DNA from 4 places in the Paenibacillus mucilaginosus 3016 genome. Region 4 is predicted to be linked to each of the others. Evidence: riboswitches for the same ligand, from Rfam matches in the RefSeq annotation. Region 4 holds a riboswitch; each other region holds the start of a gene.
The links. A riboswitch is a leader RNA that binds a small molecule or an ion and turns the genes downstream of it on or off. The one in region 4 is predicted to bind cyclic di-AMP.

Region 1: linked by a shared signal. The riboswitch ahead of PM3016_RS07690 (hypothetical protein) and the one ahead of PM3016_RS08955 (APC family permease) in region 4 are both predicted to bind cyclic di-AMP.
Region 2: linked by a shared signal. The riboswitch ahead of PM3016_RS33705 (stalk domain-containing protein) and the one ahead of PM3016_RS08955 (APC family permease) in region 4 are both predicted to bind cyclic di-AMP.
Region 3: linked by a shared signal. The riboswitch ahead of PM3016_RS35295 (C40 family peptidase) and the one ahead of PM3016_RS08955 (APC family permease) in region 4 are both predicted to bind cyclic di-AMP.

Annotation. Positions count from the first base shown of each region.
Region 1 covers NC_016935.1:1,686,907-1,694,034, reverse strand. The annotation lists gene kdpC (potassium-transporting ATPase subunit KdpC) at 1-555, opposite strand, end outside; gene kdpB (potassium-transporting ATPase subunit KdpB) at 575-2,605, opposite strand; gene kdpA (potassium-transporting ATPase subunit KdpA) at 2,637-4,307, opposite strand; gene kdpF (K(+)-transporting ATPase subunit F) at 4,340-4,417, opposite strand; gene PM3016_RS38035 (hypothetical protein) at 4,417-4,524, opposite strand; gene PM3016_RS07690 (hypothetical protein) at 4,539-4,955, opposite strand; cyclic di-AMP (ydaO/yuaA leader) riboswitch at 5,064-5,222, opposite strand; cyclic di-AMP (ydaO/yuaA leader) riboswitch at 5,571-5,720, shown strand; gene PM3016_RS07685 (enolase-like domain-containing protein) at 5,983-6,753, shown strand.
Region 2 covers NC_016935.1:8,093,933-8,101,060, forward strand. The annotation lists gene purB (adenylosuccinate lyase) at 1-1,087, opposite strand, end outside; partial or broken gene purK (5-(carboxyamino)imidazole ribonucleotide synthase) at 1,137-2,334, opposite strand; gene purE (5-(carboxyamino)imidazole ribonucleotide mutase) at 2,331-2,816, opposite strand; purine riboswitch at 2,999-3,101, opposite strand; gene PM3016_RS33700 (DUF6483 family protein) at 3,238-3,930, opposite strand; cyclic di-AMP (ydaO/yuaA leader) riboswitch at 4,108-4,287, shown strand; gene PM3016_RS33705 (stalk domain-containing protein) at 4,339-5,181, shown strand; gene PM3016_RS33710 (polysaccharide deacetylase family protein) at 5,344-6,045, shown strand; gene PM3016_RS33715 (hypothetical protein) at 6,242-6,436, opposite strand; gene PM3016_RS33720 (WGxxGxxG family protein) at 6,509-6,892, opposite strand; rRNA gene rrf (5S ribosomal RNA) at 7,046-7,128, opposite strand, start outside.
Region 3 covers NC_016935.1:8,422,539-8,429,666, reverse strand. The annotation lists gene PM3016_RS35305 (PspC domain-containing protein) at 112-321, opposite strand; gene PM3016_RS35300 (cryptochrome/photolyase family protein) at 577-1,950, opposite strand; gene PM3016_RS35295 (C40 family peptidase) at 2,114-2,584, opposite strand; cyclic di-AMP (ydaO/yuaA leader) riboswitch at 2,589-2,723, opposite strand; gene PM3016_RS35290 (hypothetical protein) at 3,018-3,839, opposite strand; gene PM3016_RS35285 (M1 family metallopeptidase) at 3,856-6,060, opposite strand; gene PM3016_RS35280 (YwhD family protein) at 6,203-6,718, shown strand; gene PM3016_RS35275 (PstS family phosphate ABC transporter substrate-binding protein) at 6,941-7,128, shown strand, end outside.
Region 4 covers NC_016935.1:1,987,792-1,994,919, forward strand. The annotation lists gene PM3016_RS08940 (family 14 glycosylhydrolase) at 1-338, shown strand, start outside; gene PM3016_RS08945 (cytochrome c biogenesis protein CcdC) at 422-910, opposite strand; gene PM3016_RS08950 (DMT family transporter) at 1,016-1,879, opposite strand; gene PM3016_RS08955 (APC family permease) at 2,192-4,018, opposite strand; cyclic di-AMP (ydaO/yuaA leader) riboswitch at 4,173-4,337, opposite strand; gene PM3016_RS08960 (family 14 glycosylhydrolase) at 4,588-6,240, opposite strand; gene PM3016_RS08965 (XapX domain-containing protein) at 6,492-6,650, shown strand.

The DNA of each region.
Region 1 (7,128 bases), 300 kb from region 4:
GGCCAAAGCCAGATTTAACTGCAGCACAAGGACCACCGGCTCGCCAAGGAATCCTAGCTCTCTTGCAGCTGTATGGTCCTTCACCAATTCCTGGAGCTTCTCTGCAGAAATTCCCGTCAGCTTGCTTATTCTCGGGATTTGCGCCTCGGCCGCTTCAGGACTGATGTGAGGATCCAGCCCGGAACCCGAGTTTGTGATCAGATCGATCGGCAGACGGCTAACCGGCACATCGGGATTTTCTTTCTTCCACGACTCGAGCGACTTCTGAACACGCGCTAGCAGATCTGGATGGGACGGGGCATAGTTGCCGCTCCCTGAGCCAGCTCCATTATATCCAATGGAAGATACGCGGCTCTGGAAATATTTCGGATCGACAAAGTGTTGTCCAATCAATTCCGACCCGATAACGTTCTGGTTTTCATCGTAGACCAAGCTTCCGTCTGCCTGATGGGGCATAACCGCTTGCGCAATGCCCGTCACGACAAGATTATAAAGAAGTCCGCATACCACCATAAGCACGAGACTTAATCGAATACTGCTCACAATCAATTTCATTGGTTTCCTTCCTTTCCCGTTATACCCACAGATGAACGACAAGATCGATCAATTTAATGCCTAGGAACGGCACGATTACGCCGCCCAAACCGTAAAAGAACAGATTGCGCTGCAGCAGCGCGGACGAAGACATGGGCTTATACGCTACCCCTTTCATCGCCAGCGGAATTAACAAGGGAATGATGACAGCATTGAAGATCAAAGCTGACAAGATCGCGGAATTCGGCGAACCTAGCCGCATAATATTCAAGGCGTCCATCTGCGGGATGGCCAGCATGAACATTGCAGGGATGATCGCAAAATATTTAGCGATATCGTTCGCAATACTGAATGTCGTCAATGCGCCGCGCGTCATCAGCAGCTGTTTGCCAATCGCCACGACTTCAATGATTTTAGATGGGTCCGAGTCCAGATCGACCATATTAGCCGCTTCTTTGGCAGCTACCGTTCCGCTGTTCATCGCTATGCCTACATCGGCCTGCGCCAACGCAGGCGCGTCATTGGTACCATCGCCCGTCATCGCAACTAGCTTGCCTTCCGCCTGCTCTTTGCGAATGACTGCAATCTTATCTTCCGGCTTGCTCTCGGCGATAAAATCATCTACGCCGGCCTCGATCGCGATTGTTGCTGCCGTCAACGGGTTATCACCCGTACACATGATCGTTTTAATCCCCATCCGGCGCATTTGTTCAAAACGTTCCTTCATGCCCGGTTTGACGGTATCCTTCAAGTAGATCAGGCCAAAAATCTCTTGATCGACGGCCACGGCAAGCGGCGTGCCGCCGGCTTTGGCAATTCGGTCGCTGCTTGGATCAAGGTCCTTCGGGATTTTACCGCCTTGGGCAACAATCCACTTTTTGACGGCATCGACGGCGCCTTTGCGCACCTTGCGGCCATCCTTCAGATCCATGCCGCTCATCCGGGTTTCAGCCTTGAATTCGAGAAATTCGGCCCCGTCTCCTACAGCGGCGTCATGTGTGAACCCTTGCTTCTTCATCAGTTCTAGTACGGAACGCCCCTCGGGCGTCTCGTCCTGAAGCGAGCTGATTGCCGCCCACGCAGCCGTTTCCTTCTCCTGATGTCCCCCGACGGGAATGAATTCGCTCGCCATCCGATTGCCGAACGTGATTGTGCCCGTCTTATCGAGAATAATCGTATTGATATCCCCTGCTGCCTCTACCGCTTTTCCGGACATCGCAAGCACATTGAACTGTGTTACGCGGTCCATGCCGGCAATACCAATCGCCGACAGCAGACCGCCAATTGTCGTCGGAATCAAACAGACGAGAAGCGCGATCAGCATCGGTATTTCCAAATTGACGTTCAAGTAGTTCCCGAAGAATGGAAGCGTCACGACAACAATGAAAAAGATTAAGGTCAAGCTTGTCAAAACGGTACTAAGCGCAATTTCGTTGGGAGTTTTCTGCCTTTTGGCGCCTTCAACGAGCGCGATCATACGATCAAGGAACGATTCCCCCGGGTCGCTCGTAATCCGCACCTTAATCTGGTCGCTGACGACACGCGTACCTCCGGTGACCGAACTGAAATCGCCGCCGGCCTCCTTAATAACAGGAGCCGACTCGCCTGTAATCGCGGATTCATCAACCGATGCAAGTCCCTCGATCACTTCGCCGTCGCCGGGAATCATCTCTCCTTGCGTGACAATAACGACATCGCCTTTGCGAAGCTCCGACGATACTACCTGCTTGATGGAATGGTGTCCGACGATTTTATTCGCCTTGATATCCTGCTTCGTTTTCTTTAGCGTGTCAGCCTGCGCCTTTCCCCGACCTTCTGCCAATGCTTCAGCAAAGTTCGCAAACAATACGGTGAACAGCAAAATCAGTGACACGACCAGGTTGTAGCCTCTTGAAACGGTACCGCCGAATAAATCCGGCACGAAAATCAGCAGCATTGTAATTAGAAAACCGATCTCTACAATGAACATGATCGGGTTCCGAACCATGACACGCGGATCTAGTTTCAGAAATGACTCCTTGACCGCTTTCTGAATAATCGCGCTGCTCATCATCGATTTTTTCTCTCTCATGGCTAAGTTCCTCCGCTTTTACTTTCTATGCTTATGGCTTAAGCGTTAATTGTTCTGCAATCGGTCCGAGCACAAGGGCCGGGAAGAAGGTAAGCGCGCCTACAATTAGAACCGTCCCAAGGAATACGCCGGCGAATAATCCGTTGTCGGTACGGAATGTACCCGAGGTTTCCGGCACCGGCTTCTTGGCTGCCAACGAGCCTGCAACCGCCAGCATGGTCACGATCGAGAAGAAACGCCCCAGGTACATCACTATGCCTGTTGAGATATTCCAAAATGGCGTATTGTCGCCAAGTCCCTCGAAGCCGGAGCCGTTATTGGCCGCAGAGGAGGTAAATTCGTATAGAGCCTGTGTTAGCCCGTGAAATCCAGGATTAGAGATCGTCTCCGGATAGATGAAAAGTGCAAGCGCCGTCGGTGCTAATATTATGAACGGCTGGATCAGCAAAGTAACGGCAATCAGCTTCATCTCCCGACCCTCGATCTTCTTGCCGAGGAACTCCGGTGTCCGCCCCACCATTAAGCCCGATAAGAAAACACCAATAATCGTATACATGAGAACGTTGATAAAGCCAACTCCGGCACCTCCGAATACGGTATTAAGCATCATATTCGCGAGCGTGACAAGTCCGCCGATCGGTGTCATCGTGTCATGCATCGTATTCACGGCGCCTGTCTCCGAAGCGGTCGTCACAACCGAATAGAAAGACGATTGAATCACGCCAAATCGCGTTTCTTTCCCTTCCATGCTGCCTTGATCATGCTGAATTCCGCTGGCATTCAAGACGGGGTTGCCGGCCGTCTCAGCCACCAGCGATATCCCCAGCATCATAATGAAGAGCATCGCCATGGATACGAATAGTACACGCCCTTGTTTTGCATTACCGACCATTTTGCCATACGTAAAAGGAATTGCCGTGCCAAAAAGCAGCATCAGAACGATTTGCAGCAGATTGCTGATCGCATCCGGGTTTTCGAACGGATGGGCGGAATTTGCGCCGAAGAAGCCGCCGCCATTATTGCCAAGCTCCTTAATGGAGAGGAACGATCCCACCGGACCGCGTGCAATCTCCTGCACTTCACCGCCGATCGTATGAGCCGTAACGGTAGGTTCAAGTGTTTGCGGTACACCAAGCGCAATAAAGATCAGTGCCGCGACAAAAGCTACAGGGAGCAAAATTCGTGTAATCGAACGAATCAAATCGACAAAGAAATTGCCTATCGGCTTACCCGCAAGCGCCCTAATGATGGCAATCGCTGCCGCTAGTCCCGTAGCAGGAGCCGTAAACATCATGAATACGATAGCAATCATTTGAGATAGATAGGAAAGGCCGCTTTCTCCGCTGTAATGCTGCAAATTCGTATTGGTCATGAAGCTGATCGCCGTGTTGAATGCCAGCGTGGGCTCCATATTCGCAATTCCGGATGGATTGAGCGGCAGAAACTTCTGAAAACGAAAAATCAAATAAACCAGAATGATCATGACCAGATTGCTAAAGACGACAGCGAGCGCATATTGCTTCCAGGTCTGATTGTCGCGGCAGATCCCGCTAATGGTATAGATCGGCTTCTCGATCCAGCCGAACCATTTGTCCCATTTGGACTTCTCATAATCAAAAACCTGTGCCATATAAAGACCGACTGGCCGCGCCAGCACCAAGACAAGCAGCAGCGTAACCACGATGGACAAAGTAGCGTACATAACGACCCAAACCCCTTCCTATCTTCCCGCAGTTAGAATTTTTCTGGATTTAACAACACATATGTCAGATAGACAAAGACGGCGACAACTACTACACCAAGCGCCCACATCATGAACGGCCAGCTCCTTCATCGGAAACTTTGCCAGCCCAAGCAGCCAATCCCGCCATTAGTAAAGCCAGAACAATAAAAGATACCACCATCACAATATCCAACATGGTAACCTAACCTCCTATTTCGAACTTATATCGAGTAAAAACGACACATCAGCATTTCGGCTATGAATGACGTATGTGGCTCCCAGTTCCTTATACATCCTTCGAATCATCCCACTGCTTGATACCACATAGATGGGACCTTGGGTCCAAGATGTGACAGCCTGCAGATAGCGGCAGGTTAGCGGCAGAGACTCTTCAAAGATAATCACCTTGCCAATAGGAATATCCGGTACCAACCAGGCTGACCTATCGACGGTATCGACTAGAACGGTAGGTTCGATCCCGAGCTCCTCCAGCTCCAGCATTTCCTGCTTGCTGTTTGTTAGCACGGCGTACGGCATGTTCATCGAATGGAGCACGCTCATAAATGCCCTTCCTCTCTTGTTCGTGGTGGCCACCAAGATGTAAGACCCGTCCGTTTTTAAACTCATTGCACCTTCTCCTCCACCGTAAGAGCAACAAAAAAGAAGCCGCGGAAGATTGACTCTTCTCGCTGCTTCTGCGCTCGCAGCCAAATAAACGCGCGCATTACGAAAAAATGTTGCTCCCTAGATTCGCTTACGAGGTTAGCTGTCGGATTCGGGCGTGAGAGTCGCCTTACCCAAGTTACCTTGGGATTCACCCCATAGTCCGGCTTACGGTCCGGTCCCAGTGGTTCCCCCGCTTCCACGTGTCGTGAAATTCAGCGGTTCATATTTTGTTTTTCTGCTTCCGCATAAGCAATGATAATACGGTTCGGCATAAAAATAGTGTTAAGATGTCGCGGGGACGCGTAAAAAAAGTATAAAAAAATATCGGCCCGCATTCGTTTCCATAATCGGCGAATGCGGGTTATCGTTCATCTTCCGAGGCTTATCGTCCCTTTTGCACGATTGAGCGAGACAGCATAGGCTGCAATCGCGAAACACTGGCTTCTATCGCTCGAAATCAGGGATGACAAGCTAATTTTCGATATTTCATCGTTATATCGCATTTCGCGAATTTTACAGTACATGCCATCATCGCGTATCATGTTGCTCAGTTCGAATGGTAAGGTATACGCTGAAATGCCGTAATCGCTGAATTCCCGGATCCGGGAAACGGGGGAACCTAGAGTTGGCTGACAACTGCCTTGGGGTGAATCATGATTTCTTTCATGAAGGGCTACTCTCAGTCCGAATCCGACAGCTAACCTCGTAAGCGTTCAGAGAGACCTATCTTCTATGCGCTTATAGGACGAGACGTCCATGAACGATAAGCCCTACTGAAGCGGATCTCCTTCTTAAGTACGGCTTCTATGCTGTGCCCTGCTCAATCGGACCATTACGATCCGAAAGGAAGGGAAATCATCATGAACAACGGTAACTCGATTCAACCTCCATATCGAGAGGAGAGGCAGCGGTTAAGAAAGGAATTGCGGAATACTCTGTTTTATCGCCTGGGTATCGCCGTTATCCTTCTGGTTGAGGTGACGCAGAGATGACGATGACAATTGGCTTAATAAACGACGCTCTCGTTATTAGCGAAGAAGACAAGCGTTTGGAAGATGCACGTATTACGGGGATCCAGCTTTTCGAGCTTGATTATGAGTCCTGTTTCCATGCGAGGAAGGGAAGGCTGACGAATTGCCGCTACGGGGTGCTGCTCATCAGCTGCGGCTCCTACTCCGGATGGGGTGAATGTATCATGTCTTCCGACGACAAGGCGTTCGATATAATCAGATGGGCCTCTTTCCTCCATCAGTTGAAGCGAACAACCATTCGCAAAGCTCTCGAAATCACGGCTTTGCATCGGATCATATGGGGCGACAACCGAACGGATCTGGTTCAAACCGCTCTTCTGGATCTCGTCGCGCGTAGGCAAAACGTATCCATAGCGTCACATATTATGCTGCGCGCAAGACCGGAACCTGTCAGGGACGCCTGGGCAAATCGTTATGGCAAAAGGAATAGCGTCCGGCATATTCACCCTGGCGACAGAGGCACAGTGACGGAAATGATCACTTACGCGAACCATCTCTGGTTACAAGGTTATTCGCTCGAAATTCACAAGGACTACCTGATCGGACCTGCTTGCTCCGCCTTGAAGCTGCTATCCGATGCGATTGAGGCGCAATGGCGGGAGAACGAAGATGCTTGGGAACCTGCATCCTTGTGTAATCTTATTTCAGACCCGGTCGGGACGGGCTTCGATATGCATACGGATGAGTTGTTTCGGAGGGCCATGGCATATTATGAAGTCTTGATATAAAGAAAGACAGAAGTTTTGCACCAAAAAAGCCTCTCGAGAAGAGGAGTAACTAGCCTACTGGTGGGGGGATTCTTTGTCATCATGTGGCCAGTGATGGAGGTTGGGATCCGTTCCCCAGCAGTCACGGAACAATTGCAGCCTGTATGCAGATGGCCAGAAGCGCGCATATCGGACATTTTATTTTGACTTCTTGGCTATCTCCGCTCTTGTTCAATGTATAGTTTGTCTATTCTGCGGATCGCTGGCAGCCTCTATAATCGTTGGCCTCCCGGATTACCGTCCCCTGCTGGTGCCTGTTGGGCGGTAATGGCCGGATTCGGGTATTGGGTAGTTAAGGACCATCTCCGGGCGATGTTCTTGCTTACCCAATACTGG
Region 2 (7,128 bases), 2.6 Mb from region 4:
CGATCAGCTTCGTCATAACGCGGCCCGAGAACGGAACCCCGTAGGTGCTCTGCATGTTGCGCTTCATGTTCTCCGGGAACACCGTCAGGTTCTTGATGATGTTGCCGAGGCGGTTCAGCATGTAGTTCAGCAGGATCGTCGAATCCGGAAGAATGATCCGCTCGACGGACGAGTGCGAGATATCGCGCTCATGCCACAGGGTGACATTCTCGTAAGCGGAGACCATGTGGCCGCGGATGACGCGGGCCAGACCCGAGATGCTCTCGCAGCCGATCGGGTTGCGCTTGTGCGGCATGGCCGAGGAGCCCTTCTGACCCTTCGCGAACGGCTCTTCCACTTCGCGGAACTCGCTCTTCTGCAGGGCGCGGATTTCCGTCGCGAACTTGTCCAGCGACGTCGCGATGAGCGCCAAAGTCGCCATATACTCGGCGTGGCGGTCACGCTGCAGCGTCTGGGTCGAGATCGGCGCCGGCTTCGTACCGAGCTTGCCGCACACATACTCCTCGATGAACGGATCGATGTTCGCGTAGGTGCCTACGGCGCCCGAGATTTTGCCGAACTGGACACCGTCCGCGGCAAAGCGGAAACGCTCCAGATTCCGCTTCATCTCTTCGTACCAGAGCGCCATCTTGAGACCGAAGGTGGTAGGCTCAGCGTGCACCCCGTGCGTACGGCCCATCATCGGCGTATCCTTGTAAGCCACTGCTTTGTCCTTCAGGATTTCGATGAAGTTCACGATGTCCCGCTCGATGATCTCGTTCGCCTGTCTCAGCAGGTAGCCAAGAGCCGTATCGACTACGTCCGTGGAAGTCAGACCGTAGTGCACCCACTTGCGTTCCGGGCCCACTTTCTCGGATACCGCACGCGTGAAGGCAATCACGTCATGGCGTGTCTCCTGCTCGATCTCGTAGATCCGGTCGATATCGAAGCTTGCGTTCTTCCGCAGCTCCGCTACGTCTTCCTTCGGGATGACACCAAGCTCCGCCCATGCTTCGCAGGAAAGAATTTCGACTTCAAGCCAAGCCTTGAATTTGTTTTCTTCCGTCCAAATGCTGCCCATCTCGGGTCTTGTATAACGATCGATCATGATTCCCCATACCTCCGGTATCTGCTCTTTGACTTGATCTGCTGCTTCTCTATTTAGACTCCCATACGCCTGACAGCTCTATCCAGCGGAATGCATCTTCCGCGCGGTCCGCCAGCAGATTCACGTGGCCCATCTTGCGTCCCGCCTTGGCTTCCTCCTTGCCGTACAAGTGAAGCTTGGCGGTCACACCGGGCACAGCGCTCTGCGATTCGGGATTCTGAATCCACTCCAGCAGCGGCACCACATGTTCACCCAGCACGTTCACCATAACGACCGGCACCAGCAGCGACGGATCGCCGAGCGGCAGGTTGCACACCGCCCTCAGATGCTGCTCGAACTGCGAGGTCCGGCACGCTTCCATCGTATAGTGGCCGGAATTGTGCGGCCGCGGTGCCAACTCGTTGACGAACAGCTCGCCGTCCGAAGTCAGGAACATCTCCACGGCGATCAGCCCGATCACATCCAGCTTCTCGGCGATCTGCAGCGCCATCTCTTCCGCCCGCTTCAGCACGCCTTCCGGCGCACGGGCCGGAACGATCGAGAGATGCAGGATATTGTTCACATGGATATTCTCCGCCGGGGGAAAAGCCTTCACTTCGCCCCGCGGGCTTCTCGCCGCGATCACGGAGATCTCCCGCTCGAAGCGGATGAACTGCTCGAGTACAAGCTCCGTCTTCGCCCGGCTCAGCGTCTCGAATGCCTCTTCGACTTCATCCAACGAGCGGATGACCCACTGGCCCTTGCCGTCGTAACCGCCGGTCGCCGGTCTTGAGCACGCAGGGCGTGCCGAAGCGCTCCACGGCCTCCCGAAGCTCCGCGGCGCTGGCCACTTCCGCATACGGCGCTACTTTGACGCCCGCGGCCTCTATGGCGCGCTTCTCGCGCAGCCGGTGCTGCGTCGTGTAGAGCAGCTCGCTGCCCTGCGGCACGTAAGACTCCCGCATGAGCAGCTCCGTTACACCGGCATCGACGTTCTCGAACTCGTACGTGATGACGTCGGCTTCTTCCGCAAGGGTTCTTGCGGCCGCCGCGTCGTCATATGCCGCTACGATCTGGCGGTCCGCCACCTGGCCGCAGGGCGCATCCGGCGTAGGGTCCAGCGTGACGAACCGGTAGCCCATCGCCTTGCCGGCCAGTGCCAGCATGCGTCCGAGCTGGCCGCCTCCGAGGACGCCGATCACGGACCCGGGCGGGGTCACTTTGAGCGGGTCATACGGCCGGTTCTTGTTCGCTTCGTTCATGGTCATTCCAGCACGCTGCTTTCCATGACAGACTTAGCGATGCGTTCGCGGCGCTCCGCCACCCGCTGCTGGATTCCGCCGTCGAAGGCGCCGAGAATCTGCGCCGCGAGCAGGCCCGCATTGGTCGCGCCAGCTTGTCCGATCGCCACCGTCGCTACAGGAATGCCGCCCGGCATCTGTACGATCGACAGCAGCGAGTCCAGCCCGTTCAGGGTCGACGTCTTCACAGGCACGCCGATGACCGGCAGAACCGTCTTCGAGGCGACCATACCCGGCAGATGTGCCGCGCCGCCTGCTCCTGCGATGATGACCTTCAGTCCGCGTTCAGCCGCCGTTTCGGCGTATTCGAACATCAGATCCGGCGTCCGGTGGGCCGATACCACCTTCTTCTCGTATGCAACTCCCAGCTCATCGAGCACGTCGCACGCTTTCTTCATCGTTTCCCAGTCCGACTGGCTTCCCATGATGACTCCAACAAGAACCGACATTCAGGTACCCTCCATATGCTTGCTTTTCAATCCGTAACGAACCCAAGTCCAATAAAAAACAAAACGTCCTTCCAGATAGATGCTGCACATGCTCAAATACAAGCTGTTCAGTCTATGAGTAAGGACGACAAGAAGACTCCTAAGCGCAAGTTAAGGCCAGACACCGCCCCGGTGCCGACCTTCTTCATCAAACGCTTACTCGTAGTCCAAAAATTTAAGGTTTTCGGGTAGAAACTATTCGGGCCATATTCCCGACATTATACGAGATTATTCGAATGTTAAACGTGTTTTTTTCCAAGCTATTGATCTCTTTCAGTTTATCGGCTTTCACAAAGGATGTCAACTCCAAAAGGCGAACTATTTTTGTTTTGGATGTGATAATAGTTCGTATTTGCTGTGATCGGTTTTGCACTTTTTCCTGTTATTGGCTCTGTGTGATTTTCAATTGCCGGAGCGTCCGCAGGCCTTCCTCGGCCTCTTCCGCAGACAAGCCGCCTGCCCGCAGCGGCGTGTCCTCCAGGAGGACCCACCGTTCGTACATTCGGATCCCTTCTTCTACGGCGGCTCTCCACTCCAGTTCGCGCTCTCCGCCTTGCAGCACCTCCAGCCGGTAAAACAAGGCGTCTTCCGCCCAGGCATAGCTCCCCTGCTCCTCGTAATAACCGACAATCCTCGACAAGATCCCCTCATTCAGCCCCGCACGTCCGGTGATATCCAGCGCCTCTTGAATCCGTCTGTTGAATTCTTCTCTCAGTTCGCCGCGGGCATCGTATTCCCGCCCGATCAGCAGCAGCTCAAGAGATTTCCTTGCTGTCCTTTGGGCAGCCGCTTCCTCCCCGCCCTCCCGCTGCAGCTCCGATTGAGCCTTCATCAAATCCCCGAGTGCAAGCACCTTGGCCGAATCCAGCTCCCCGTCCTTGGACAGCAGTGCAATCAGATCCTTCACCGAGAGTGCCCCGATCAGCTTGGAGCCGAGCCCCAGCATTTCCTTCATCGCCTGCTGCAGCAGCTCTATCGCCTCCTGCATCCGTTTGTTCCGGGCCAGATGCATCACGCGGCCAACTATCACCCCTGCCTGCTCAATCATCCGCAGAATATAATCTCTTTGATACATGCTTTCCCCTCTTTCACCCGCTGCCTTTCCAGACCTTACTCTGCTCTCGTTCCGCGGGTTCCTCCGGATCATTTCATCCATTGTAACCCACATGCCTGCTGAGGTTAACCCCCCGTGTCAATTAAAGGAAGGGACTGGATGATTTTATCCATTGCCCCCCGGTTTTATCGTATGGTACGCTCTTAAGAGCCGAATCGCGCATGTATTTTAGATGTACGTACGGGGGACGCATCACATGGGGTGAATGCAACGGCTGTCTGCCGCTGGCACTACTGCAGCGAAGCAGGCACCATGCTAGGGAACCAACCTTCTTCCCGAACCCGACAACTAACCTCGGAGGCTATGATCGACAACTGACGGCGGATGCCAGTATTCGCCGGACAGGTGCAACGATATGGAGGGATCCTGTTGAATAGTCGCATCACGTCCATGCTGAAGGCATGTCTATTGACGCTGCCTGCAGCCGCAATTCTTGTATTTGCAAGTCCTGCACAGGCCGAGACGGTCCGACTCGCCGAGGATATCAAAGTGCAGGTTAACAGCAGCCTCGTGCATTTTCCGGACGCCCAGCCGTTCCTTGACGAGAACCACAAGCTTCAGGTTCCGGCCAGAGTCATGGCGGACAAGCTGGGTTATCAGCTTCAATGGGAGCATGCCGGCGCTCAGATGAAGGTTACCCTGAGCAGCTCCACAACCACCGTTGTTTTCACTACCGGCGACCCGAACATCACCGTTAACGGCCAGCCTTCCGTGCAAGAAGCAGCCGCCAAGCTGGTGGATGGGCGGGCCTACGTTCCCTTCCGGATGCTTGCAGACTCCTTCAGCATCCAGACCCAGTGGGACAACCTGAACCGAATCGCTATTCTTGGGGTGGATGGACAATACCATGCTCCGGCCTGGTACCGCCCTACGAAGATCGCTCCTCTGTACACGAAGACGATCGAAGCCAGAGCTTCTGCCTATACAGCAGCAGCGGCGGAAAACGGTACGTTCGCGGCCAGAGATTACATGGGTAATCCTCTGAAGCTGGGGACGATCGCCGTTGACCCTGCAGTCATTCCTCTGGGGTCCAAGGTATTTATTGAAGGCTACACGCACGACGGCCTTCCGGTCGGAGGCATGTATGCCGTAGCAACGGATATCGGTGGATCCGTGAAGGGGAACAAGATTGATATTTTTATGCCGCAAGGACGCCATGCTGCACTGCAGTTCGGTATTCAGAACGTGAAGGTTCATGTGCTTGGTTCTTAATCGGGCGCTCCCAAAAAAGCAGGTCTCTCTATCTAAGCTGCCCAGGCAATAGGCCGGGTGCAGAGATGGGAGGCCTGCTTTTTATTGGCCTCTCTTCAGGCGCATAGGAGCCCTGTGCCGGTCGAACCCTAAGCATGATCATGTTACACGGAGGTGACCGACATGAATCAAGGTGTCCGCAGGCTTCTGCTGTGTGTCCTGACAACGTTTTGTTTGACCGGTGCAGCCGCTCCAGCTCCGCGGCCCAGCGAGGTGGTCTGGAACGTGGAGACCGACCAAAAGCTCATTGCCTTGACGTTCGATGACGGCCCCAACCCTGTCTATACGCCCCAGATTCTCGATCTGCTGCATGAGTATGGGGCCAAGGGGACATTCTTCGTCATCGGCAAGCGGGTACAGCTGTATCCCGCCATTGCCATTCGTGAAGTGAATGAAGGGCATGAGATCGCCAACCATACGTTTGACCATCACTTCCTCAAACACTATCCTGCCGAACGGCTCATTACCGAAATCCGCCAGACGCAGGAAGTGATCTTTGATATTACGGAGCAAATGCCCCATGTGTTTCGCCCACCCGGCGGTTATTATAATGACGCCCTTCTCCAATCCATGAAGGAAGACAAGCTCACGGTAGTGATGTGGTCCTGGTATCAGGATACGAAGGATTGGATGAAGCCCGGTGTGGATAAAATTGTCGCCCAAGTGCTGAACAATGTACACAATGGAGACATTATTTTGTTTCACGACCTTCAAGGGGACTGCAGCCAAACGGTCGAAGCGCTTCGCCGGATCCTGCCGGAGCTCAAGCAGCGCGGCTATGAATTTGTTACCGTATCGGATTTGATCTCACGGACCCGCAAATAAAAGCAGTTCTTATCGTTTTTTCTCTCCCATACACAGCGAGGATCCTTGTTCATAAGACAGGGGTCCTTTTGCTGTTTACTTCTTACCCCGTTATCCGAAGTATACGCATCAGATTCAGCCCCTCTCACACGGCTTCCATACTAAATAAGGCTTGGAAAGCCGGGGCTTCCAAAGCCTTATTGAACAGTACTTTTCGTTAAATGGATTTCCCGTTCTTCTTAAAATCCTTCTCATGATCCCGATTATCTACAATCCCGGGACCTTGTCCGGGAGCTTCAATCACCATCACTTCATCGCTGGTTCTCGTTTTGTGCAGCCCCGTTGCTCCCGCCATATGCGTGCCCAGCTCGGCCAATTCTTCATTGTTTTCGTTATGCTGTACACCACTCATGCTGTTACGCCTCCTCATGTGTAGAATCATACGAACCGGTCCCTCGGTTGAGAGCTTATTGATCCACGCCTTTTATGAATTTGTCCTGGATCTTCGGCTTCGCTTGGCAGAAGACAAGCCGGAGAGCCCCACCAAGCCGATCAGGCCAAGCCATCCCCAATCGGCTCCATCCTCCCGGTCCGCCGATACGGCCAACGGGCGATAGCCGGCCATCCCGTCAGGGGTGGACATGATCTGCTGCTTGTTGATCAAAAAGCCAGGTGTACTTCCTGACAGGCCAAGTCCTGCATCACTGCCGAATTGCGCACCGTTGGTGCTTTGTCTTACTGTTCCTATAGGGTTGGCCTGATCCATTCCATTCTGTGCCGCGCCGTTCTCCGCTCGCACCCACCCCGGCAGCATGCCATACAGGGCCAGTAGGGCAACAATCGATATGGTTGTCCAGGTTTTGCTCATTTCTTTGTCCTCCCTGTTGTAGTTCACCATCTCCCCCTAGTTTTTTCTAACTCGCCGTATAAAATACAAGGAGGACAAAAGAAGCTCCGGCATTAAGAAGATCAAAGCAAAAAGAGCCCTCTTGGACTCGTGGTCCAAAAGGGCTCTTCATTGGCTTGGCGACGTTCTACTCTCCCAGGACCCTGCGGTCCAAGTACCATCGACGCTGGAAGGCTTAACGTTCGTGTTCGGGATGG
Region 3 (7,128 bases), 2.3 Mb from region 4:
AATTGATAAAGATTATCATTGTCAAAACAAGCATTGTCCTTGCAGCGCGAAAAGAGGAGGGGGCCGGCAAAGCAAAAGCCCCTCGGCCATGACTGGCGAGGGGCTGGCACATTAAGAGTGCGGGAACGAGCCGGAATACGGTTCCTTCGGCACCATCAGGGCGGCCAGGAAGTAGAAGAGAATGAGGCTGCCGCTGGAGGCAAAGGTCAGGATGACGACGAGCACCCGGAGCAGGGTAGGGTCGAGGTTCAGGTACTGGGCCAATCCGCCGCACAGGCCGGTGAGTTTTTTATCGGAAACCGAGCGGTACCAACGTTTCATAATAGGAGTCCACCTTTCGTTTGGGGAAGAAGCCGCCTTCCCTCTGGGTATACCTATATTGTAACGCCCCCCGGTTTCTCCTGAAACGGACCCGCGGTGGGATGCGGGCTGGACCTTGGTCCAGCAGGCTGTACGGTCCTTGGACCGGCCGGAATGCAAGTGCCTTTGCCGATCGGCCCTGCGGCACGCGGGGAGATGACCGGCATGCCTGGTCTCCAAGCGGCCTTCCATCCGCCTCGTTCCCCAGCACCCCGGCTACCCCTGTTCCCGGCCTCCGGCGGATGAGGCCAGAATCTCCTTGTACACCTCGATCGCCCTTGCCCGCGACGCTTTCAACTCCACGACCGCGTGCGGCCGGGGCAGGTGAATCTCCTTGTCGGACAGCCCGGAGAGCTCCGGGAGCCAGCGGCGGATATACGCCCCGGACGGGTCATGGGTCTGCGACTGCGTCACGGGGTTCATGACGCGGAAGTAGGGAGCGGCATCGAAGCCGAGCGAGGCGCTCCACAGCCAGCCCCCGCGGTTCAGCGCATTGTCGTAATCGGCCAGCTTGTAACGGAAGTAGCGCTCCCCGTAAGGGAACGGGCAGAGGAGGTTCTTCGTCAGGAACATGGCTGTGATCATCCGCAGCCGGTTCGGCATCCAGCCCGTCGTGTTCAGCTCCGTCATGGCCGCATCCACGATGGGAATCCCCGTCCGGGCCTCCGCCCATGCCTGGAAGCCGTCCGAGGGCATGCCGGAGAGATCGTATACCTTCTCATAGCGGTAGAACAGGGGATCGAGCCGCGACTGGTAGAGATAAAAGTCGCGCCAGGCGAGCTGGCGCAGCCAGGGCTCCGCATCGGCGCTGACGTCAAGCAGCCGCTCATAGACACGCCGGATCGAGAGGGCCCCGGTGTTCAGGTGCCGCGACAGGCGGCTGGTCTCCTCTCGGGCATACCGGTCACGCCCTTCCGCATAGCCCGCCAGCCGCCCGGAGAGAAAGTCCTCCAGCGCCGTCTCCGGGCCGCTGCCTTCCGGCTCTAACCGGCAGGAGGCCAGCGCCTCCTCCAGCTCCGGTGGCAGCGGGAAGCGCTCCGCAAAGCCCTCCGCCAGCGGCAGGGTCTGCAGCGCCCCTGCGCTTACGGTGGACGCCGGCCGGAAATGCTGCCGCAGGTAATCGCGCCACCGGCGGTAGTAAGGCGTGAACACCTTGTACGGCTCGCTGCGGCCGGCATGGCGCTGGAAGTCGCGCAGGTCCGCAAGCGCCTGCTCGTCGAACGCGGTGACGCGCACGCCGCGGGCGGCTGCGGTCTCCCGCAGGCTGCGGTCCCGCGTCACCGCGTAGGGGGTGTAGTCCTCGTGGAACACGAGCTCGCGGACCGCATGGGCTTCGAGCAGCGCACCGGTCACCGCGGCCGGATCGCCGCAGAGCAGATGCAGCCGCTGCCCTTCGGCGGCATACCGCTGCTGCAGCCGGGCCGCCTGGGCGAGGAAGCTGCGGCCGCTGTGTTCCCGGTGGCGGTCCCTGCGCAGCAGGAACGGGTCAACCACAAGCACGTGCAGGCTCGGCCGGCCGCAGGCACGGATATAATCGAACGCGGGCAGATCCGCAGTCCGCAGGTCTTTGCGGTGCAGGAAGAGGATCATAGAGTGGTCGGCGGCTCCTTTCGCCAATAATAGATATACGGTACTTACCCGAATCCTGCCGTATAACGACAGAAAGCCCCCAGGGCTTGTCCGGCCCGCGAACGGGGGAGGCCCAGAAGGCTTTCTTTAAAAGAAGAAGTAAGGATGGGTTACGCCGCAGATGTTACTTGTCGGTCATGAGCTGCTCGTAAGCAGCGTCGGAAAGCACGCGACGGGCGGTAACATACCTTTTGGCGTAATAGCCTTCACTAAGTTTCGTGATTGTTACGCCTTGATTCGTGGCGGAGTGGTAGAACTTGCCTTCACCAACATACACGCCAACGTGGGAGATGCCTTTGCCGTCTGTGTTGAAGAACACGAGATCGCCGGCACGAAGATTGTCCTTGTCCACCCAAGTGCCCATAGCTGCCTGGCCTTTGGAGGTATGCGGCAGGTCGACGCCGAACTTCGCGAATACCCAGGAAGTGTAACCGGAGCAGTCGAAGCCGCTCTTGGTGGTGCCGGACCATTTGTACGGCGCGCCCAAGCCATCGTTGACCGCTGCGCTTAATGGGGTTTCCGCGTAAGCGCTGCCGACGGAAATACCGCAAAACAAAGATAATGCGAGTGTGAGTCCTACAAGCTGCTTTTTCAAAGAAGTTTCCCCTTCCAAGTGCCTACGAGGTTAGCTGAAGGGTTCGGTTGAAGGTTCCCTATGATCACTCTGAAGCGAGATCAATTCACCCAAAATGGATCCCCCGTTTTCTGAGACAGAAATTCGGCAAAATATTCATTTTTTATTACCGAGTAACTATATTCGAGTAAGTTCGAGTTTCTCCTGCTTGTGTCACAAAGTTGTCACAAAGTCGGCGTTTAAAGTGAAACCTTTTGTTTATGTACAGAATAAGGATTGCAAGCGCATACATATTTTTCCGGAAAAGGGGGCGGTCCAGGGTTTACGGCATATTTACAAACGAGCTGTCGAAAAAGCAAAAACGCAAAAACGCCGCCCTCCACGCAGCCACGCATGGAAAACGGCGCTTGATACCGGATAAAACCAAGGACAGGTGGAGGCAAACGCCCCGGCGTTACGCTTTTTCGATCCACAGGGCATACTGGGTACCGATCGCCCATACCTTGAAGAACATCTGAAGCAGCCGGTACGCCTGATAGCCGAGCAGAGCGAGGAAGCCGGCCCAGAGGTAGCTGGAGGCCATGACCGCAGCCGAGACCAGCAGGGACACCACGGCGACGGCCGCTCCGGCGGCAAGGATGGCGGGCAGATGCCGGGCGACGAAGATCAGGGCGTACAGGGACGACCGTCCGGCCGTCTTCGCAATCTGCAGGAAGAGAAACAGCAGCTGCAGGAGAAAGACCCACAGGATGAAGATGCCGAGAGGTAGCAGCAGCGCCTTGCCGTAAGACAGATAAGAGGAGTGCTTGATATATTGGCCGGCCGCATAGGGAAGCAGCCAGTACAAGGGCGCGAGGGTCATCAGCAGCTGCAGGACGTAGAGCGAGAAGAACGGGACGCTGAGCCGGCGCACCCCCTCCACGAACCGGTAGCCCGCATTGAGATCCCGGTTATGCAGCGAGTAGAGCACCCCGGCGTTCAGCACGGGATGCAGCACCGCCCGCAGGGCGAGCAGTCCCAGCGCCCACCAGAGGTAGGGCTGGAGGAGGTCGGTCTTCATCAGCTGGAACTGTCCTTCGATCCAGAACAGCTGAACGGCCTCCCGGGGAAGCACCTCCCCGGGATAACGGTGCAGGAGAGGCAGCACGACCGACTGGATCAGCTTGTAGAGCAGCACGCCCCAGGCCAGATGGTAGACGAAGAGGGCGATGACGGCAAAAGGCTGCTTCCAGGCGATCGACCAGCCGTGGGAGATCCGGTTACGTAAGGCATTCATCTTCGGTCATCCTCCTTTACCATGCGATCCAGCCGGAGAGTATCTCCAGAATCTTCAGCACGCTGAGGTTCCAGCGGACGGACAGCTGCGGGTCGACCTCGGTTTTCATGAACGAGTTGATCCGTTTGTTCTCCAGCACGATCGTATACTGCGGATCGATGGACACCCAGGCGAGGGGAGACGTATGGTTCAGCTTGATGAGCACCTCGCTGTCGCCGCCTTCCCAGGTCTTGTCGAGCCGGGTGCCGTCCGTGAAGTGGAAGCGGACCGGAACGCCCTGGACCGAGCCGCCCTGTCGGCGGAGCACGACGCTGTTCTCATAGTAGGTTTGGCCGTTCTCCGTCAGCTTCCGGGTGGAGATGGAGCCTACCGCATAATCGACCATGGAGTCCCCGTAGACGTACTGGTCGAAGAAGCTCTGCCAGCTCGTCTTCGTGACGTCCTCCGCGGCGAGCTGGAAGTCGGCCGTGGTCGGGTGCTTGAATTTCCAGCGCTGGAAGTACGTGCGCATGATCTTGTTCATGGTCTCCGGACCGGTCTGCCGCTCCATCGCCTTCAGCACCAGCTTTGCTCGGGTGTAGACATTCTCCGCGTAGTGGCTGTGCCCGTCGTAGCTCCAGGCGTTTTTCTTCAGGGCCTCGGGGCTGGTGATATAGCTCGATTCCACGAGGAGATTCGGACGCACGCCGTATTCGGCCTCCATCAGCCGGTCTTCGATATAGGAAGTGAAGCCCTCGTCAAGCCAGGCTTCCTCGAATTCGTTGCTCGCCACCATCCCGTAGAAGAACTGATGGCCGATCTCGTGCACGACGACCCGTTCGAGCTCCAGGCTCGGGTTCTCCTCGCCGGCTCCCCAGGCGGTGATCAGGGTGGGGTATTCCATGCCTCCCGCCCCGTTTCCGTCCTCCGGGGGCACGACCACAGAGAGGGTGGAGTACGGGTACGTTCCGTACCATTCGGAGTAGCGGGCGAGCGCTTTTTTGGCGGCGGTCATGTAGCGGGCCTTGAGATGCTCGTGCTTCGGGTCGAGGTACAGCTTGATGCGTACGCCCGGCAGATGGGGCGTGGCATACGGCTCCTCGTAATACACAAAATGCGGGGAGGCCGACCAGGCAAAGTCGTGCACGTCATCCGCATAGAAGGTATGAATCTTGGTTGCGCCGTCGTCGACGGGGGGCTTCGTCGGGAAGCCCGTGGCGGCCACTTTATAGTCCGCAGGCAGCTTCAGCTTCACGTCGAAAATGCCGAAGTCGGCATAAAACTCGGAATTGCCGTGGTATTGGTGCAGGTTCCATCCCTCATCGGTGCGCCCGCGGGTGCCTTGCGGCTCGTAGACGGCGATCTTCGGGAACCACTGGCCCGCCATGACGAAGTCGCCGGCATAGCCCATCCGGGCGAAGACCTGCGGCAGCTTCACCGTGAAGTCGGTCTGCAGCGTGATTTTGGCTCCCGGTTCCACGGGCTTCGGCAGCGGCACCCGCAGCAGGGTGCGGTCGTCCTTGTTCCCGTCATCAGGCTGGACATATTCGGAAGCGCCGCTGAGTTCGGCCTCCGAGCCGCCCATCAACTTGATCGAGGAGACGGTCATGCTGCCGAAGCTGCCTTCCTTGGATACGTCGCTGCGCAGCTTGCCCCCGGATTCCCGCATGAAGGTGGATTTCTTCGATTCGAAGGCGTTCGGATACAGGTGAAAATACAGCTCGGACACCGGCAGGCTGCCGGGGTTGGTCCAGGTTATCGACGAGGTGCCGGTGATCATCTTGCCTGTGGCGTCGTACTCTGCGGTTAGGTGATATTCCACGATCCGGCCGGACAGCGGCTTCGGTGCGGGCTTCTCCGCGGGCTTCGCCGGCAGGCTCGGCGGCGCGGGTGTTGCCGGAGGGGCCGCCGGAGCGGGCGGGGCCTCGCCGGCCGGGGCGGCGCGGGCGGCGGCGGGACGGGCTTCGCCGCTTCCGGCCGACAGCGCCAGGCCCGTGGACGAGCCGTCTGCCGGCCCACGCGCCGCCGGCGAAGCGGGAGCGGCCGTGACGCTGTGTGAGGCCGCGGGCCGGAGCATGGGCAGGCCGGTGCCGCTGTCCGCTGCCACCGCCCACGCGGTATTGCGCTTGTCCCCCGCGGTTTCGTCTGCGAGCAGCAGGGTATGGGTAAGCAGCACGGCGCCGCAGGCTGCGATCAGAACGGCGCCCCATGATGTGATGGAGGCATGTAGTCGGTTTTTCATCTCATATTCACCCCGTTGACAAGCATCTACAGCATGTATATGTGGGTGGACAGGGGATTATTTCTCAGGGGTTCAAAATTGTGAAAAACGGGCTTTTGCATTATGATGAAGGAATAAGACGAATGTGGAAGGTGGGTGCCTCATGGAGAACAACGGAAGCGGACAGGAAAAAGAAAAGAAGCTCCCTACATTAAATATCATCTCGCAGAAAGAAACAAAGCACCGCGGGTATGGACAGGGCTCCATTGACCTCAGCCAGCTGTCGGGCGTGATTATCGACGGGGACGAGGTGTATCTGGACGACGGCACGCTTCATGCCAAGAGCAAGATCGAGAAGGGCATCAAGTTCACGGTGAACGCGGATGAGGTGCCGAACGGGCGTCCCTGCTGGATCGTGTGGGTGGCGGTGGATTTCAAGGAAGACGGCAAATATTACGCCGGCGTGACCTCGTGTGCCATGACCGTAGATCCGGAAGCGCGCAAGGGATGGAAAATTCTCGCCGATCACGTCAACCGGATGGACTATGCGCTGAAGCGCCGGGTCATGGTCGATAACCTCGGAGAGGCCGAGAAAGCCAAGCTTCGCGACTTCCTCGCCGCGTGGGATCCGGGCATGTGGGAGCGGTCGGATGCGACTCTGAAGGAAGCTTTATCCTAATTTTGTCGATTATGTGACGGTCTTGTGTCACTCCTTCTAACAAGGTATACTAGTCCCTAGTATATACACCATATACTAGGACAGCAGAAAGGCAGGCCTTCGGGTCTGCCTTTTTGTGCTGATGCAAGCCTTTTTGGAAACGTTATCACAAGGCGGTGAAGGCAGGGCGGAGGTTCAAACTGCAACCTATTTATTGGAAAATCCGTCACTACACATAGAACGATGAGGCTGGTGGTAAAGGGGGAGAAGCACATCGAAAGTGAAGTGAATCTAAAGCCTGACCGGAAGGACCATCGGGGGATCGGGTTTGTCCTGCAGTGGGGCTTCCTGTTCGGTGTCATGTACCTGCTGGGCATCTTGATTGCGGGTTTTCTGACCGGCTCGGAGCCCGAATTTCTGTACCGTTCCTT
Region 4 (7,128 bases):
GCGAGGATGTCGTACCGAATGCGAACCATGATCTCTACAAGTACATTGCGAAGCTGAACGGGGTGCGTAACAGCCATCCGGCGCTCCAGAACGGCACCCAGAAGGAAAAATGGGCCGACAGCACCGTTTACGGCTTCCAGCGCAGCAAGAACGGTGACGAGGCGGTCGTGCTCATCAACAATTCCTGGAGCAGCCAGACCCGCACGGTAGGCAGCCTCGATAACCTGACGGGCGGCACGACGCTCCGCAACCAGCTCGGCACCGATTCCGTCACCGTCAACAACGGATCGGTCACCGTTACGCTGGCACCGAAGGAAGTCAAGATTTTCACGAAATAAAGGTTGATCAAGCGCAATAAGGGCGGCGGCCGGTCAGGCGGAATCTCTCCTGACCGGCCGCTTTTTTGTGCATGCGCCGAAGGTTATAGGGGGAACCCTTGATCCTCCTGGCGGGCTGCTCCCTGGATGCGGCGGAACTTGACGAAGCCGGCGATCCGCCAGGGCACGATATAGGCCGCAGCGATCAGGTAGAACAGCATGGCCAGTTCGGCCGGATCGAGGGCCGACAGGTAGCTGCGCAGACCGAGCCGCAGGGCGATCAGGGCCAGGATGACGACAATGAAGGCTTTGCTCTTCACCGGGTAGATCCGTCCGTCCTCCCGGCGTTCGTAGTTCGTGGTCAGAATCATCGGGACCGACATGAGCAGGCCGAACAGAAGAGACAGCACGACCTCCTTCAAGGTCAGGTGAAGCTGCGGATTCCATACGCCGGGAAGGCCGAGCGGCAGGATCAGAAGGGGCAGCAGCAGTCTGAGCCCCCGGCCCGTCACCGGACGGGCGGCCGCCCGGATTCTCCGCCGCAGGACGAATCCGACAATAACGATCATGATCAATACAGGAAGTGCTTCCAAGGGTACCGACTCCTTTTCGTACAAATCAGACTTGGGTAACAACGCCAAAGAACAGCCTTGGGGTCAAGGCTGCCATGGCAGGGGACAATGGTGTCCGGTCGTTCGCTATTCCGTTAGGGCAGACGGCTGCGCCGCCCTGTCCTTCCGATCCCACAGAGGCACCGCCATGCCTCCGAAGAGGAGCACAATGCCCACGATCTGAAGCAGGCCCGGTCGGAAGCCGGTGATCAGCATGTCGAGCAGCATGGCAATCCCCGGGTCCAGGAAGGCGAGGAGGGAGATCGTCCGCGCGGGCAGATGCCGAAGGCTCCCGAAGAACAGATAGTAGACGAGGCCGGTATGGACCGCACCGATCAAGGCAATCCACAGCCACTGGCTGCTCCCGAGCCCCCCGAACGCCGCGAAGTGCACAAGCGGCGGCAGGAGAAGAACTCCGACCGCCGTCTGGAGCATCGCGACGGCATAGGGGCTCATCCGGCGGATGCCCTTGCCGAGCAGCGTGACCAGCGCGTACAGCAGTGCGGCCAGCAGGGCCCAGAGGAGGCCGCCCGAGAGCACTTCCCCCGGCGCGCCGGAGCCGATCCCGGAGACCAGCGCCGTGCCGGCGGCACAGACGGCGACCGATACGGCCGAGGAGACCTTCAGCCGTTCGCGGAAGAGCAGGCTGCCGAGCAGCAGCACGAAGACCGGGGCCAGGTAATACACTGAGACGGCAACGGTGACCGGCATCGCTTCGAACGCACGGAAAAGGAAGACCCAGTTGCCCACTAAGCACAACCCGCTCAGCAGCACGAGAAGCACCTCGCGGACCGGCCAGGCCTCTCGCCGGAATTGGCCGGAGAGCAGCCAGCCCGTCCCAAGGATCGGCACGGCGCAGATGCAGCGCACGAAGACGAGCTCGAAGGACTGCAGGCCTGTCCGGCCGGCGGCGAACCCGACCGACCCGAAGATCGCCATCGCGGCGATCATGCGGTAGAGCGCTCCCTTGGAGGAAGCGAGGGAGGCTGGAGAGGGATGCGAATCAGCGGATGAGTTGGTTTGATGGGGCATGGCGTGTACTCCTTACTTTCCACTAGCGTACAGGATTCCGCAGAAATTCTCAAATTTTGGATAGAAAGGCCGCGGCGCAGGAGCCAGTGGTTCGCGGGGGGGGGGGATGAGTTACCCGCCAGCGGCCGCATTGGCTTGAAAGCTTCTCGCCGGCAGCTAACCAGCCTGCCATGCCCGCCAGCCTTCAGACAGCAAGCAAGCCAGGATGGAGGAATCTCGGCTTGAACACCGTCATTTTTTGAGATGATACGGAACTGTGGTGACAATGACATTGCGGCGGTACAGCAGGTGGGCGCGGATCAGAAGGCTGGACTGGTTGTGCAGGATGTTATGCCAGCCCTTCTTCGGAATGAACTGGGGGATCACTACCGTCACTTGATAGTTCGATTCCCCGGCCTTGCGCTGCACGGTATCGATGAATTTGGTCAGCGGTTGAATAATGCTTCGGTAAGGGGAGTGCAGAGTGACCAGCCGGACATCAGGCTGCCATGCCTTCCATTTTTCCTGAAACTCCGCTTCATTCTCCCTGTCGAAAGGGATGTGCACTGCAATGATCTGGTGGGGAGCCAGCGATTTGACATAGTTCAACGAATTCTCCACCACATGGGTGATGCCCGCCACCGGAAGAATCATGACATTCCCCTCAATGGTCAGCGCAGGCTCACAGGTGGTCAGCCGGAGCTGGTCTCCCACCGCTTCGTAATGCTTCCGGATGCGGTGGAACAGGAGGATGATCAGGGGGAGGAACACGAGAACCGTCCACACCTGTGTGAATTTCGTCAAAAAGAACATGATCGTGACGAGCAGACTGATCAGGGCTCCGGCTGAATTGATCGTCAGTTTGAGAGCCCAGCCTTCCGGCTTCTCCCGCTTCCACTTCATCATCATGCCCGTCTGCGACAGGGTGAATGGAATGAAAACACCGACAGCGTAGAGCGGGATCAGGTGCTCGGTCTGTCCCTTGAACACAATAATGAGAAGAATGGACAGCACGCCAAGGATGATGATGCCGTTGGAATAGCCGAGCCGGTCTCCCCGCACGGTGAACATCCGGGGGATGAACTTATCCTGGGCCAGATTGACGGCCAGCAGCGGAAAGGCGGAGTAGCCGGTATTCGCAGCCAGGATGAGAATCAGGGCGGTCGTTCCCTGGATAAAGTAATACATGAAATTCCTTCCGAAGGTCGCCTCTGCGATCTCCGACACCACGGTCACTTCCGGACGGGGGGTAATCCCATAGTAGTAAGCCAGGAAGACGATGCCCGAGAACAGCAGCCCCAGCAGGAGGCCCATGGCGGTCAAGGTTTTGGCCGCATTCTTCGGGGCCGGATCCTCGAAATTCGGGATCGCATTCGAGATGGCTTCCACCCCGGTCAGGGCGGAGCTGCCTGAGGCGAAGGCCCGAAGGAGGAGGAACAGCCCGACGCCGGCCACCGGGGTACCCAGCGGCGCATGCACTCCGGACGGACCGCTGCCGGAGATGATGTTATACAGCCCCGCGCCAATCAGGATGAATAAGGCGAGCACGAACAGGTACACCGGATAGGCCAGGACCGACGCGGACTCCGTCACCCCTCTGAGGTTCAGGAGCGTGATGAAAATGACGAACGCCACGGCAATCAGAACGGTGTGGTCATGCAGCGCCGGGAAGGCGGACGTTATCGCATCCGTGCCGGCGGAGACGCTGACCGCCACCGTCAGGATATAGTCGACCAGAAGGGAGCCTCCGGCGATCAATCCGGGATAGATACCGAGATTTTGCTTTGACACGACATAGGCCCCTCCGCCGTGCGGATAAGCGAAGATAATCTGCCTGTAGGAGAGAATCAGCGCGGTCAGGAGGATCAGCACGCCCACGGCAATGGGAATGGAATACCAGAAGGCCACGGCACCCACGGTCATCAGGACGAGCAGGATTTGTTCGGGCCCGTAAGCGACGGACGAGAGGGCGTCTGAGGAAAGAATGGCCAAGGCCTTCAGTTTGTTCAGTTTTTGTTCCCCGAGTTCGTTGGACTTTAACGGCCGTCCTATAAGGAATCGCTTGATGGATGCAAACATCCGACACTCACCCGCCATAGATAAAATAGTTTAGTTGTATATTACCCAACCGATGTGCTAATGACGTTTGTCCGCTCTTTGTTCCCTGATTCCTTTTTTGATGCACGAAAAAAGCCGCAGGGTCCCCCTGCAGCTGTGATCCGAGCGCGCAGTCTCACCTTCTCTAAATACGCTTACGAGGTTAGCTGACGGATTCGGGCGTTAGAGTCGCCCTACAGCGGCGCCTGTTGCAGGCTGTGCTGATTCACCCCATGACGAAGCGGCTTCGTCCCAATGGTTCCCCCGTTTTCCTTGAACGGAAATTCAGCGAAATATGAATTTCATTACTGGAACGATCATAATCCTGCAGCCGTACTTTGTAAAACGTCAGATCCACCTTAATATCCCCGGATTAGGACTTTTTCCTTTATGTTACCGCGATCATAGCGATGAAGCTTAGTCCTGTTCGGTTTTGCGTCCAAATGAAAAGCGGCAGAGCCGGTTTGGGCTCTGCCGCTTCCTGATTCGGGGCAGCCTGTGGGGCAGGTTCAAGGCACAGGGGAGTCCCGGCCTAGCTCTGCCCTTCGGTATTACCAAGTGATCGTGTACGTGCTTGCGGCCGATGGAACGGTCAGCGTGTTGTTCGAGCCCGGCTCCCAGGTAACGGCGCCTGCGGAATTCTTGACGATCGCTTTGAACTCATAGTTCCGTCCGGACCCGATATAGGCTGTGCCTCTCCAGTCCGCTGTGGTGCTGTTGTAAGTAAGCTTCAGCGGGTAAACGCCGGTTGTCCAGTTGCCCATCTCCCAGCGGGAGCCGGTTACGTAGACGGTGTCACCGGAAGCTGTGGGAGCCCCCTTCACGACGAAGGTAACGGCAGTCGGAGTCATCGCCAGGGCATCGCGGAAGGAGCTCATCAAGGAGGTAGCCGTTCCGCTCGCATTCACGAGGCTCGACATCCGAAGCAGCGTGAAGCCGGAGAAGTTGTAGTTGAAGAGCATCTCGGCCACGTTCTGGTACTGGCCGGCGTCACCGATGGCCAGCGCGTTCTCGCCGTTGAGGCGGATGCCCTTCTGGTTGGCGAGGTTCGACACCTGGATCACGAGAGACTTCGGTGCGGAGTAATAAGGCGCCGTATTCGCCTGGGCGTCGGTCATCTCCAGGCACGTGAACGTCAGGTCGAGATTGGCGCTCTTGAATGCGTCCAGCAGCGTGCTGTAATTGTAATAGCCTGCGCCGTATTCGGCGGAATGCGGCATGGTCGGGTTGTTCATCTGCCAGTGCACGCCCGAGATTTTCGCGCCGACCGGCACGCCAAACACGGAGTCGAAGCGGCTGTGCGCCTTGGCGCCGATCGCCTTCACATGCTTCTCCAGGACACCCTGGTACCAGGTGAGGAAATCCTTGCCGTAGTTGGACTTATAGCCATTCGTGAAGAAATTGTCGCCGTCGCTCGGCGGGCTCACGTCGGAGAACGAAGCGAGGGAGGTTCCCCACGCCGTATTCAGGGCGCCTACTGTGCCGTACTTGGTCTGCATGGCGGTACGGAAGTCGGCCTTGGCGGAGTCCGTGTAAGCCTGCAGCTTGCCGCGGCTCGGGTAGGACCAGCCGTCCGCCGTATTGTAGGACGGGAAGCGGAGCTCGCCTGCCGGTCCGCCGGACAGATAGATTTTGGCGATGATGTCCTTGTAGCCGCTGAAGTTGGAAGCGAAGGAAGCATAGAGCTCGTCATACTGGGCGGCCGTGCCGCTCCACCATGGAGAGAGCGTTTCCTTGTTGTAGAAACCGGTTTCGCTGCGGATAGTCAGCTGATCCTGCGCTCCTTTGCTCCACAGCCAGTTCGGGAGCTTGATATCGCAGTCGTCGCCTACGTTGCCGCCGCATTGGTGTGTGGAGAGGATCGGCACCCATTTGAGCCCGGCCGCGCGGACCGTATCGGCGTAAGTTTTGTAGTAGGACCAGTCGAACACGTTATCCCCGGCACCTTCCACATCACCCCACCATACGTCGGTCGTGACAGCGTATACATTATTGTTCTTCAGGGTGATGAGCTGGTTGCGGAACGCATTCCAGTCCGTAATCTTGGTGAGCGGCGCCATGACATAGGCCTTATAATCGCTGGAGATACTGGATGCTTCGGCGGAAGGAATCGGAGCGAGCAGTCCGGCCCCTACGACAAGGGACAGCAGGGCGGCGGAGCTTTTGCGGAGCAGTACGGATGTAGAAACGGTGGTAATTGCCAAATGATATTCCTCCTGACAGCTTGGGTTTATGCTGCGCTATTCGCTATTTTGGTAGCGCTTGCATAACTTTATTATAATTGAAAGGGCTTCCCATTGAGAGTGGAAAAATCGGAGTGAAAAGGTGGAATATATTGACCGGCATGGCCCTTCTCTCATAATCGGCTGCCCGTTGCGGCAGAATATCCCGTAGATCTCATACCGATTCCGGGCGCAGACTCGAGCGCCTGGCGAGAGAGGGTGGATGGAGCTTGATGGAAGCGGTGTTGTCCCTGCTGGCAGGGATGGTTGTGGGCGTGCTGTTCACGTTCATCCGTCTGCCGCTGCCCGCACCGGTGACGATTGCCGGTGTGCTGGGCGTGGCCGGTGTTTATCTGGGAGGCAAGCTTGTCTCTTTGTTTATTCGCTCGTAGAGAGCTCGTAATATCGTTTTTGCGCTCCGTTATGCTTCGCATAAAGGTCGCTTTCAAAAACGATATACGTCGCTGGGTAAGAGAAAAATGAGCAAGACCAGGATTCCGGCAAGTTCGGAAAGCCTGGTCTCTTTGTGTTACAGAGATTTGGTGAAGACACACCCTGTGTCCTGCCAGGAGGAAGAAGCTCGGTGCACGGAGGGTCTCCAAAGGAGATGGGTATGGGGTGGAAGATAGGAGCGTCCGCCTTTTAAGGCATGGGATTCCCGCTAAGAAATCATTCAATACACATGACTTTAACAGCGGCTGGAACCTTATCTCCATCCCTTTATAGCGCCCTGTGAATTGGATGGATAAAGCCCAAGCCTCCGGGACATCCTCACTAATATGTTAATTTATATAACATGAACATCCATTAATAAAAGGCATAGTGCACAATTTTACCCGTCCAATTTAGAGATTATGCTAATTTTGTGTC